Regions from separate parts of the Amphritea japonica ATCC BAA-1530 genome, predicted to be linked through region 1. Evidence: predicted binding sites of a transcription regulator. Region 1 holds the regulator's gene; each other region holds the start of a gene.
What was found. The regulator sigma-54, encoded in region 1, starts transcription at its own class of promoters, with help from an activator protein. The targets are predictions, from matches to a motif close to TGGCACNNNNNTTGCTNT.
Positions count from the first base shown of each region.

Region 2: a site for sigma-54 is predicted at 1,602-1,619, ahead of glnA (glutamate--ammonia ligase). Genes of this name have one in related genera too.
Region 3: a site for sigma-54 is predicted at 1,668-1,685, ahead of AMJAP_RS15280 (acyl CoA:acetate/3-ketoacid CoA transferase). Genes of this name have one in related genera too.
Region 4: a site for sigma-54 is predicted at 1,401-1,418, ahead of AMJAP_RS15745 (phenol hydroxylase subunit). Genes of this name have one in related genera too.

Region 1 covers NZ_AP014545.1:3,033,661-3,036,838, reverse strand. Annotated here, with positions in the region: gene rapZ (RNase adapter RapZ) at 1-387, opposite strand, end outside; gene ptsN (PTS IIA-like nitrogen regulatory protein PtsN) at 393-851, opposite strand; gene hpf (ribosome hibernation-promoting factor, HPF/YfiA family) at 862-1,152, opposite strand; gene AMJAP_RS14030 (RNA polymerase factor sigma-54) at 1,213-2,718, opposite strand; gene lptB (LPS export ABC transporter ATP-binding protein) at 2,740-3,178, opposite strand, start outside.
Region 2 covers NZ_AP014545.1:890,592-893,769, reverse strand. Annotated here, with positions in the region: gene AMJAP_RS04110 (hypothetical protein) at 1-16, opposite strand, end outside; gene glnA (glutamate--ammonia ligase) at 102-1,505, opposite strand; gene typA (translational GTPase TypA) at 1,940-3,178, shown strand, end outside.
Region 3 covers NZ_AP014545.1:3,293,496-3,296,673, reverse strand. Annotated here, with positions in the region: gene AMJAP_RS15280 (acyl CoA:acetate/3-ketoacid CoA transferase) at 1-1,624, opposite strand, end outside; gene AMJAP_RS15275 (sigma-54 interaction domain-containing protein) at 1,794-3,158, opposite strand.
Region 4 covers NZ_AP014545.1:3,420,506-3,423,683, forward strand. Annotated here, with positions in the region: gene AMJAP_RS15740 (aromatic/alkene monooxygenase hydroxylase subunit beta) at 24-1,010, opposite strand; gene AMJAP_RS15745 (phenol hydroxylase subunit) at 1,066-1,362, opposite strand; gene AMJAP_RS15750 (sigma-54-dependent Fis family transcriptional regulator) at 1,746-3,178, shown strand, end outside.

The sequences.
Region 1 (3,178 bases):
TGCCAGTAGGACCTTCTCATAGTTAATTGCTTCTTGCAGCCCCTGATTATCATTTGATAGTGGATGCTTTCGACGGGTAGCACTGTAGCGTTTCAACAGAGTGGTTTCTGAACTATCAAGATAGAGAACTTCGCACTCAAGCTGACCGGTTTCACGCAGCTGCGCGAAGATCTCCGGAAACAGTTTTAGATTGCTGTGCTGGTTGCGTGCATCAATACTGACAGCAAGCTGGCCCGGGTGATCAGGGTCGCTGAGGATCTGTTTAACAAGCCCTGGAAGCAGAGGGGCGGGCAAGTTATCGATACAATAGAAGCCAACATCTTCAAGGGCCTGCAAGGCGGTAGACTTTCCAGAGCCAGAACGCCCGCTGATGATGATTAGCTTCATTGGTGTCAGCCCTGTTTGAATTCCGTCACTGCGGTATAAAGACTTTCAGCTGAGTTAGCGCTGCGAAGTTGATTGCGGAACTCGGGCTGGCTGAAGAGCTCAGCCAGATTTCCCAGCGTTTGCAGATGCTGATCGCAAGCTTCTGAAGGAACCAGAAGGATGAATAACAGGTCGACAGGTTTGCTATCAATTGAGTCAAAATCGATAGGCTCTTTAAGCTGAATAAGCAGAGCGGTAGCGTGCTCGCATGCATCGAGTCGACTGTGGGGGATAGCGATGCCATCACCAATGCCGGTGCTACCTAGTCTTTCCCGGCAAATGAGACCGGCAAAAACTGTTTCAGCGTCAAGTTCAGGGTGTAGCTCAGCGATATGCTCGCTGGCAATTTCCAGTATACGTTTTTTACTACCCCCCTCCAGAGCACAAAGTACTCCGGAGGGCGCTAATAATTCTGAGATTAGCATGGCGTTATATTTACTTGTGAGTTCGTGTCTTTTCTTTATGTTTGATGATCTGACGGTCCAGTTTGTCAATCAAACCATCAATCGCAGCATACATATCTTCTTGCACATCGGAGGCAAATAGCTGGCCGCCGGCAACATGCACATCGCCTTCTGCTTTCTGACGAGTCTTCTCAACGCTTAAAGTTACCTGTGCATTAGTAATATTGTCGAAGTGGCGCTCGAGCTTTTCAAATTTACTCTGAACATATTCATTCAGGGAATCAGTCAGTTCAACGTGGTGGCCGGTGATATTGATCTGCATGGTAATCTCCTAGTGTTTTAATGCCGGGATAATGGCCCGGTTCCTATGGATATTAAGCTATTAAACCAGACGCTTGCGTTCATTAGAAGGCGGAATATTAAGCGACTCTCGGTATTTTGCAATGGTTCTGCGCGCAACATTGATACCTTGCTCTTCTAAGAGCAGCGCTATCTTGTTATCGCTTAAAGGTTTGGTTGGGTTTTCAGCAGCAACCAGTTTCTTAATGAGTGCGCGGATTGCCGTTGAAGAACAGGTGCCTCCATTGGCCGTTGTTACGTGACTTGAGAAAAAATACTTTAGCTCAAATATTCCGTTTGGCGTATGCATGAACTTCTGGGTGGTAACCCGCGAGATAGTTGATTCGTGCATTTCGACCGCTTCTGCAATGTCATGTAGAACCATTGGTCGCATCGCTTCGTCACCATGCTCCAGAAATGCTTCCTGCCGTTTTATGATTTCACGGGTGACTTTCATTAGCGTGTCGTTTCGGCTTAAGAGGCTTTTTATAAACCAGCGAGCCTCCTGGAGGTGGTTCTTTAAATAGGTGTTGTCGGGGCTGTTGTCCGCTCTGCGAATCAGACCCGCATAGCTATCATTGACCCGTAATTTTGGAGCAACTTCCGGGTTTAGTTGTACCTGCCAAACGTCGTTCTCTTTATAGACCAGTACATCCGGAATAACATATTCAGATTGGGAGCTGGTAATTGAGGAGCCCGGCTTAGGATTAAGTGTTTGAATCAGGCTGATTGCTTGTAACAACTGAGGTTCACGTATGCGTGCTTTTCGCATCAACTGCTTATAGTCGTGATTGCCCAGCAGGTGGATATACTGAGAGACAATTTTCAGAGCCTCTGCCCGGTACTCTGTTTCTCCCGGTAACTGTCGTAGCTGGATTGCCAGGCATTCACTCAGGTTACGTGCGGCTACGCCAGGTGGGTCAAACTGTTGTATGCGATGCAGTACCGCTTCAACTTCATCTAACTCGATGCTGTTGAGTAGCTCTTCGTTCTGGGCCTGAAAGTGTTCGAGAATTGAGTCCAGCTCAATTGTTAAATATCCATCGACATCAATACCGTCGATAATATTAGTGGCGATCAGCTGATCGACGTCACTCATCGGTGTGAGATTGAGCTGCCAGGAAAGGTGGTCCTGAAGGGTTTCATCCGCAGTATCGTTTGACTCCATCTCCATGTCAGAAAAGTCATGGGAAGATGATGATGAAGAAGATACGGTTTGGTAAGTATCTTCCCAGCTACTGTCAGTTGATAGTTCCTCAGGGATGTTCTCGCTCCAGTCACCATCTGCTACCTGGATCTCTTCTGACTCAGTTGTCGCACTTGTCGTGTTTTCGGTGATGGGTTGTTCACTTTGAGAAGACTCTTGAGTCGGAGCTATTTCAACGTTGAGTTCATCTTCATTTACCTCAAGCATTGGATTGGACTCAAGTGCTTCCTGGATCTCCTGTTGCAGGTCAAGCGTCGATAATTGCAACAAGCGAATCGCTTGCTGCAATTGAGGGGTCATGGTCAGGTGCTGACCAATTTTAAGCTGTAACGCCTGTTTCATAGAGTGTCGCTTATATGCCTGTTACAAACGGAACTGATCGCCTAAATAGGCTTCTCTGACTTGTTGGTTCGCAAGTATATCTTCTGGTGACCCTTCGGCAAGAATATAGCCTTCGCTGACAATGTAAGCCTGTTCGCAGATGTCCAGAGTCTCACGAACGTTGTGATCGGTTATCAGTACACCGATCCCTTTGTTTTGCAGATGCTTAACGGTTTGTTTTATATCACTTACCGAGATCGGATCTACGCCGGCAAAAGGCTCATCCAGCAAAATAAATGTCGGTTCAGTCGCCAGAGCCCTGGCTATTTCGACCCGACGCCTCTCGCCCCCGGATAAACTCATTCCCAGGCTGTTGCTCAGGTGAGTAATGTGAAACTCTTCCAAGAGCTCGTTTAGCTTCTGTTTTCTTTCACTACGGCTTAACTCTTTACGGGTTTCCAGGATTGCCATCAGGTTATCA
Region 2 (3,178 bases), 1.7 Mb from region 1:
CTCCACTTTTAATCATAGCATGCGCACCAAAATAGTGCACAAATCCTGGGACAAAAAAAACCTCCAATAAGGAGGCTTTTTTAACGGTTAACCCTTAAGGATTAAACAGAGTAATACAGATCAAATTCAACTGGGTGAGTCGTCTGACTTACCTTTTCACACTCTTCTGTTTTCAGAGTAATGTAAGCATCGATCATGTCGTTGGTGAATACACCACCAGCTGTCAGGAACTCACGATCATTATCCAAAGCAGCCAGAGCTTCTTCGAAAGAAGCCGCTACTGTTGGAATCGCCAGCGCTTCTTCAGCAGGCAGATCATATAGATCCTTATCCGCTGCATCGCCAGGGTGAATTTTGTTCTGAATACCATCAAGACCAGCCATCATCAGAGCAGCAAAGCACAAATAAGGGTTAGCAGATGGATCAGGGAAACGTGTTTCAATACGGAACGCTTTAGGGTTTGTCACGTATGGAATACGGATAGAAGCAGAACGATTACGGGCAGAGTATGCCAACATAACGGGGGCTTCAAAGCCTGGAACCAGACGCTTGTATGCGTTGGTAGATGCGTTCGTCAGAGCATTTAGCGCTTTAGCGTGCTTGATGATACCACCAATATAGAACAGCGCTGTTTCACTCAGACCAGCATAAGCATCACCATGGAAGATATTCACACCATCTTTAGAAAGAGACTGGTGGACGTGCATACCAGAACCGTTATCACCTACCAGCGGCTTAGGCATGAAAGTAGCAGTCTTACCGTATGCATGAGCAACATTGTGTACGCAATACTTCAGAACTTGTACTTCATCAGCTTTAGCAGTCAGTGTGTTAGGACCGACACCGATCTCACACTGGCCAGCCGTCGCTACTTCGTGGTGATGAACTTCGATAGTCAGGCCCATAGCCGACATAGCATCACACATCGCAGCCCGCAGATCGTGTAGAGAATCTACTGGCGGTACAGGGAAGTAACCACCCTTAACACGTGGACGGTGACCCGTGTTACCACCTTCGAAGTTATGATTAGTAGACCACGACGCTTCTTCAGAACCGATAGTGTAGCCACAACCACTAATATCAGCATGCCATTTAACTTCGTCAAATACGAAGAACTCTGGCTCAGGACCAAACATAGCGCTATCCGCGATCCCGGTAGACTTCAGATATGCCTCAGCACGCTTAGCAACAGAACGTGGATCACGCTCATAACCCTGACCAGTGGTAGGTTCTACAATGTCACAACGAACAATAACTGTAGAATCTTCAGCAAATGGATCCATTACAGAAGCAGAATCGTCTGGCAGCAGAATCATGTCTGATTCGTTAATACCCTTCCAGCCGCCGATGGATGAACCATCGAACATCTTGCCTTCTTCGAAAAAATCTTCGTTAATTTCAGTTACGGGGATAGTAACGTGCTGCTCTTTACCGTGGGTATCGGTGAAACGCATATCAACCCACTTAACATCATGCTCTTTAATCAGATTAAGAGTCTCTGACATTTGACTTTCTCCACTAGGTTATATTGCCAGACACCTGTCTGTTGCGTTTGAAAGCTTTCACAAGCCTGACAACAAACAAGCATTATTCCGTTTTAAAAGGCAAAGGGCATGCCAGCTTATCTCTACCCACTACCCTGCGCTCTATAGCAACCAGGCTAGGGCTTATCGCTTAAACAACGCAACCAAATTAGCGCACCAATGAGAGGCAATGCCCCAAAATAGCGCAGCGTATCTCTTGTTGCTAAATTTCAATGCATGCCGCCTTAAAAAGGTGCCAACATAATACTCCATCAAAATGGACTTATCCTCTAAAACAGATCAACAAACCAGAAAAAAAACTATTTTCATCTTTCTCTACACAAGAAAGCCACCGCTGGGACTGAACTCATGTATAATGCCCGCCTTATTAAATTTGTCTGCACAGGTTCCCAGACGTGATTGAAAAACTCAGAAACATTGCCATCATTGCCCACGTTGACCACGGTAAAACTACTCTGGTTGATAAACTTCTTGCACAGTCCGGAACCCTGGGCCGTCGTGACGAAGGCACCGAACGAATCATGGATTCGAACGACCAGGAAAAAGAGCGTGGTATCACCATTCTGGCAAAGAACACTGCCATTGAATGGAATGACTACCACATCAACATCGTAGATACTCCCGGACACGCCGACTTTGGTGGCGAAGTTGAACGAGTTCTATCTATGGTTGACTGTGTATGCCTTCTGGTTGATGCCGTTGACGGCCCAATGCCTCAAACGCGCTTCGTAACTCAGAAAGCCTTCGATCAGGGTCTTCGCCCAATCGTAGTCGTTAACAAAGTCGACCGCCCTGGCGCTCGTCCTGATTATGTTATCGACCAGGTATTCGAACTGTTTGATAGCCTGGGAGCAACCGACGAGCAACTGGACTTCCCAGTGATCTACGCGTCAGCATTGAACGGTATTGCGGGCCCTGAAGCAGACGAGTTGGCTGACGATATGACGCCACTTTTCGAGGCGATTGTTAAACACGTTGAGCCACCTAAAGTTGATACCGAAGGTCCTTTCCAGATGCAGATCTCCGCACTGGATTACAACAGCTACGTTGGTGTAATCGGTGTAGGCCGTATTACCCGGGGTACCGCTAAGGTAAACCAACAGGTTAAAGTTATCGATGCCGAAGGCAAGATACGTAGTGGTAAGCTGCAGAAAGTAATGGGATACCTTGGCCTTGAACGTGTTGAAGTTGAATCAGCCCGCGCCGGTGATATCGTGTGCGTAACAGGTATCGATGTCCTTAACATCTCCGATACTCTTTGTGATCCAGCTCAGGTTGAAGCACTGCCACCACTGTCTGTTGACGAACCTACAGTATCCATGACCTTCCAGGTTAACGACTCTCCTTTTGCTGGTAAAGAAGGTAAGTTTGTAACCAGTCGTAACATTAAGGATCGCCTAGAACGTGAACTTATCCACAACGTAGCACTGCGCGTTGAACAGGGTGACTCTCCTGAGAAATTCCAGGTTTCCGGTCGTGGCGAATTACACTTGTCGGTTCTGATCGAATCTATGCGTCGTGAAGGTTACGAGCTGGGTGTATCTCGTCCTGAAGTAATTCAGAAAGAGGTTGACGGTGAAGTTCATGAGCCTTATGAAGTGGTACTGATCGACGTTGAAGATCAGCATCAGGGC
Region 3 (3,178 bases), 260 kb from region 1:
CCAGGTTCGCTCTCTGTTCATTCAAGCCTTGAATGAGTTGTGCCCAGACTTTACGCATATGCCCAGCGGGATGGCTGCCATTGTGTTGCAGGTTCATAGGGCCTTCTTTAAAAAGTCTTGGATCCATCGGCGTGAGATTGTTGTCAATGAGAGGTCTGAAATCCATTTGATCGAGAATATCTTTCTTCAGGTCGACTCCCGGTGCGATTTCTGTCAATTTCAGGCCTTCACTGGTGAGAATAAAGACTGCTCTTTCGGTGATAAATGTTACTTTCTGGCCCTGCTCAATTGCGTATTGCCCGTTAAATGTAATCTGCTGCACTTGCTTTAGAAACTTTTTAACGGAGCCGTTCCTGATGACGTTAAGCTCACCGTTGTGAATCTCAAGCTGTTGCGATCCTGAGGTGAAGGTGCCTAAAAAATACAGATCCTGAGTGTTTTGGGTGATGTTGATAAATCCGCCGGCCCCGGCAAGTTTATCGCTGAAACGACTGACGTTTACGTGACCTTCTGGACAGCTCTCTGCCAATCCGAGAAAAGCCTGGTCTAGTCCTCCGCCATCATAGAAATCAAATTGTGCAGGCTGGTCGATGACGGCAGCAGCGTTGCTGACAGCACCAAAACTTAAACCGCTGGCGGGTTGTCCGCCAATGCCTCCAGGTTCAACCGTGAGGGTGAAATCGTTGAGCATCTTTTCTTCGGCAGCCACGGCTGAGACCATCTCCGGCATGCCGATACCCAGATTGACTACCGCTCCTTTACGAAGTTCCATCAACGCTCTGCGACCGATGATCTTACGTGCGGACAAGGGTTGGCTTTGTTGTTCTAGCGGGGCAATGACATCGCCACAATAAGCTGGATTAAAAGGCTCGGCGAACGTTTGTGGGTGATCCTGTGAATCAGCGACGACGATATGGTCTACCAATATACCGGGAATTCTGACTCGATCAGGTGTTAGCTGGTGCTGATGGGTGGTGCGTTCGACCTGAACGATCACTTTGCCGCCACTGTTATGGGTTGCCTGGGCGATGGCCAGGGCATCCAGGGGAAGTGCTTCCCGCTCCATGGAGATATTGCCGTCTGCGTCTGCCGTGGTGCCGCGAAGTAAAGCTATATCGATCGGGAACGCTTTATAAAACAGGTAGTCTTCACCGTGCAATGTTAGCAGCTCAACCTGATCTGCGAGGGTGCGATTGTTTATCTTGCCGCCTTCCTGGCGAGGGTCAACAAAGGTGTGCAGACCGACCTTGGTCAGGGTGCCTGGTTTTCCGGCAGCGATATCTCTGAAGAGGTGGCAGATAACACCCTGTGGCAGATTGTAGGCCTCGATCTTATTATCCGTGGCAAGCTTTCCCAGTCCGGGTGCTAACCCCCAGTGTCCGCCGATCACTTTTCGCACCATCCCTTCGTGAGCGAAGTGATTCAGGCCGCGTGTCTGCGCATCTCCCTGACCCGCTGCGTATACGAGTGCAACTTGCCTGGGCTGCTGACTGGAAAGAAAGCGTTGCTCGATTGCTGTGGCGATTGCTTCAGCAAACCCGATGCCGATAAATCCCCCGGTGGCAATAGTGGCATTGTCAGGAATCAATTGGGCTGCCTGCGCGGCACTGAGTAACTTAGACATAGGAGTCGTCCTGTGATTATTATTTTTTAGTATGGTTATGTGGACTGCAATCATCGAGCCAGTACTAACAAATATAAATTAATCAAGGTCTTACGTGATTATCGATTATACGCAGTGCGAATGTCTGTCTAATTATTAAGACAGAGTGTTTATATGTGTCTAGATGGCTTTACATATTTAGACGTTTGATTCGGTTGTATAGAGTCGCGCGAGAAATACCCAGTAATTTCGCCGCTTTGGTTTTATTGTGCTGAGATTGTGTAAGCGCCTGCTGTAGAGATTCGGCTTCAGCATGGTTTTTGGCTTGGTTCAGATCCGTAAATGCGATGGTTTCATTGGTGCTGATCAGGTCCTCAGCACCAAGATCCTCCGTTGAAATTAGTTCCTGCTCAGCCATCACGCAGGCTCGCTCAAGTCGGTTGTGCAACTCGCGAACATTTCCAGGCCAGTGATACTGTTGTAGCCAGATGAGTGCATCTTTACTTAGGCTTAGAGCAGGAAGGCCTGACTCGCGGGCAATTTTTTCCATCAGATAACTGCTGATAGCAGGTATGTCCGGTATTCTGTCTCTGAGGGCTGGAAGCTGAAGCGGCAGGACATTCAGGCGGTAGTACAAGTCAGCTCTGAATAACCCTTTATCAACCAGCTGTTTTAGGTTGCGAGAGGTTGCTGCAATGATCCGAACATCGACTTTTTCCAGGCGATTGGAGCCGAGTGCTTCGATCTCCCTCTCCTGAATTACTCGTAATAGCTTTGCCTGAATGGCTGCTGAAATATCAGCAATCTCATCAAGGAACAGGGTACCGCCTGTCGCTAGCTGTATTTTTCCCAGACGGCCATTCTTGTTTGCGCCGGTATAAGCACCAGCGGCTGTTCCAAATAGCTCAGCTTCTACCAGTGATTCGGGTAGTGCAGCCATGTTGATACCGACAAAAGGAGCGTCCCTGCGAGGTGAGGCATTATGGATACCCTGGGCAAGTAACTCTTTGCCCGTGCCGGTTTCCCCCAATAACAGAATAGTGGTGTCGAGCTGAGCGGCTCGCAATGCCTGACGCTTAATCTTAAGCAGGGCGGGAGAGTTGCCAACGAGATCATCCAGTTCATATTTGCTGATTCGAAGGAGATTCTCTGACACTAGCTGTTTTTTCAATCGGGCGAATTTATCAAACAGTGGTTGGAGGTTTTCCAGATTGTCATAGAAGACAAAACCGATTGCGCCGAATACTGAACCGTCGGGATTTTTGAGCGGCAGGCGGGTAACCGCGCACCATTGGTTATTGATCTGCATTAGATCGAGAAAGCTCGGTTGGCCTGTCTTGAGTATTCTGGGAAGTTGGGTGGTTGGTAAGATATCGTTTACAAGCTGGCCTATGAACTCGGTGTTGTCAGGCAGCTCCATCAGCTCACGGTATTGCTGGCTTAACCAGACGATCCGGCACTCTTGATCAATAGCAATAGCGCCCTGGCATAGACTCGATAGCAGGGTAAGGAGGTTTTCGTCACTGGTATTAATGAGAGTTTCAAGCTGGCTCATTGGTCTTCTACGCTACAGAT
Region 4 (3,178 bases), 390 kb from region 1:
CCTTATTCTTATTGTCGGCAGACTTACTTAAACAGGCCGGCTTTATTTAAACGCTTGTCCATCGCAGCGACCGCGTTATTCAATGCTTCAGCATCGAGCATCTCTTCAGCCAATGGCGCCAACGCTTCAATCGCTTTACCTTTCCAGTGACCAATCCACTGCTCCAGCTGTTGTTTGTTCGCATCAGATTCCGCAGCCGCAACCTTAACTACTGAGTCAACCCAGCGATTGGTATCTTTGTTCCAGTTCTGGATGAATTCAGTCAGCATGCTGATATCCTGACCACCGTTATCTGCCAGCCATTGATCAAACTGCAGATAAACCAGCTCATAGATCAGAGCATCAAGCACCACGTCCTGAGCAACAAAAGACTCGAACCAGTCTTCAACACAGATATTGGCTTCACAGTAAGCCCGCAACCCCTGCCAAATTGCATCGTCCATCCAGCAACGCTTAGCTTCAGTCAGTGAGTCACTACTGTTGCCGTCGAGAATCAAACCAATACGCGACAGATACTGAGCATTACCCAAACGATCCATACCGTTGTATAGCAGTGCCTGTGTAATCGCAGTGCCATAACCCAGTGAACTGCCATACACATTATTCAGATTCGCCGCCTGTTCAACGTGACGCAGAGGAATCAGTAAACGGATAACTTTCTGCTGAACTTCTTCAGGAATCAGACGGGCCAGATCACGTTTTTCAAAAAAGCTGTAGTTACTTTCAGCGATTTCCTGCTGCTTTGCCCGCATCTGCACATAAGTGCCATAGTAAAACTGGCGGGGATCTTTAAAGGCATACCAGTCTTCCATCACAATTGCGGTTCGGCCAGTGTCATTCAGTTCATACTCTGGCTGCCACAGTGGGCGATAGTGAAAGTTAACTTCCGAAGCAACATCGTAGGTTGCTTCCTGATAACGTGTTGCTGGCTTATCGCCAAAACGACGTTCGATATGAGCAAAGGTATTGCGTACCGGTTCCAGCGTTGCTGTTTTAATCTCAATGGTCATCTGCTTTATCCCAACTTTTCAGGGTCATTGTTGTTATTGTCAAATCCACAGTGGTTCAACCGTGATTATTTGCCATCAGTGTTTCTTCGCCGTAGCGCCACTTTTCCATCTCGACATCCACTGCATGCTGCTGCTCTTCAGTCATAAAGATCACATCATTCACCTGACAAAAGTGCTCAAAAGCACCCTGCGGCATGATCAGTTCAACGAACAGGCTTGGATCGCCAATGGCAAAATCAAACTCAACAAAACGTGATTCAGAGGAGCTACGTACCCTGACGTATCTGGTCAGCCGTTCGAACGCAGGCTTGTCTTGCTTTCCACTGCGGGTATGTAGTTGCGTATCCACCATGGTGGTCTCCTTTGGCTTAAGGTTTGATCAACATGAATACAGCAATGGTTATGCCAGACAGGAAATTTTTCTTAGAGAAAAGTAAAAATAGAGATCTAATTAATTGATTTACAATGTTTTATTTTTATTTAGAGATTACCCTCCGAGCCTTATAATCCAGATCACCCCCTCTAAAACAGCAAAATACAAAATAATGAAATCATTAAAAAATGATGAAAAAGTTAACTTTATGATTCACTTTGAGCCGTAAATTCACGCGATATACAGAAAATGCGGTTGTTTTTTTACTCGGAATACCGTCACAATGAATATGGATACCCTGAACGAATACCTTTACAGGGATCCTGATTTTTAAAGTTAATCACCATAATTAAAAGAATAAGATGACTGATAACACACTGACACTCCCGGATACTCAGGACCTGTTAAAGCAGATCCATTTCGAAAGCAGCGAAGGAAAAATATGGCTTGAAGAGCAGCGAATGCTGCTGATTCACTCTGCCGTGATGGGACTGCTTCGCAAAGAACTGATCCAGACCATGGGCGTCGAACGCGCTAAAGGCTTTCTAATACGTTTCGGCTACCACACCGGTTGGCGTGACGCCGAGCTGGCAAAAAAAATACGGCCTGACATGTCCCATGAAGAGGCCTTTATGGTCGGCCCACAATTACACGCCATAAAAGGGATGGTTAAAGTTACCCCGAAAGCGCTTGATTTCGATGTGGAGAGCGGGCACTTCTTTGCCGAATTCGATTGGCATAACTCCCACGAGGTTGAGGCGCATCTGGCAAACTATGGCAACTCAGATATGCCCGTATGCTGGACCCTGATAGGCTACGCCAGTGGTTTTTCAAGCTATTACATGAATCGTCAAATCCTCTTCAAAGAAACTCAGTGTGCAGGTACCGGTAGTGATCACTGCCATATTGTAGGTAAGCCGGCCGAGGAGTGGGAAGACCATAAAGAACACGAAAAATATCTCCTGCCAGACCCCATGATTGAGCAAATCATGGCGTTACAGAGTGAAGTATCTGATCTTAAAGATAAGTTTCGCAGCCCCGACGTTGAAGAAGATATATTAATTAATTCAGTTGGCCATTCCGGCGCTTTTAAGAACATCTGCCACTTAATCCGCAAAGCCGCCAAAAGCCGGGTTACCGTCCTTCTTCAGGGAGAAACGGGCGTTGGTAAAGAGATTGTTGCCCGGGGCCTGCACACCAGTAGCGATAGAGCAGAGCAAGCTTTTGTTGCTGTTAACTGCGCCTGTATTCCCCCGGACCTTATTGAGGCCGAACTCTTCGGCGTCGAGAAAGGAGCTTTTACTGGAGCGACACAAACCAGAGAAGGTAAATTTGAGCGGGCTAATCAAGGCACTATTTTCCTCGACGAAGTGATCGAATTAACCCCTCATGCCCAGGCAGCACTGCTCAGAGTATTGCAGGAAAGCGAACTGGAACGGGTCGGCGGCACCCGCACCCGGCATATTGATGTACGTGTTATTGCGGCAACCAACGAAGACCTGGAAGTTGCTGTTCAGGAAGGTCGATTTCGGGCGGACCTCTTTTATCGACTCAATGTATACCCTATATACATTCCCCCCTTAAGAGAGCGTACCGAAGATATCCCACTGTTAATCGAGCACTTTCTCAAAAAGCACTGTACGTTGTATAACAAAAAAACCGCAGGGATCTCTGATAAAGCGATGCTGGCGCTCAATCAATACAAGTGGCCAGGAAATATCCGTGAGCTCGAGAATATGATTGAACGCGGCGTAATCCTGACGGACAATAACCAAACGATTGGCCTTACCAGCTT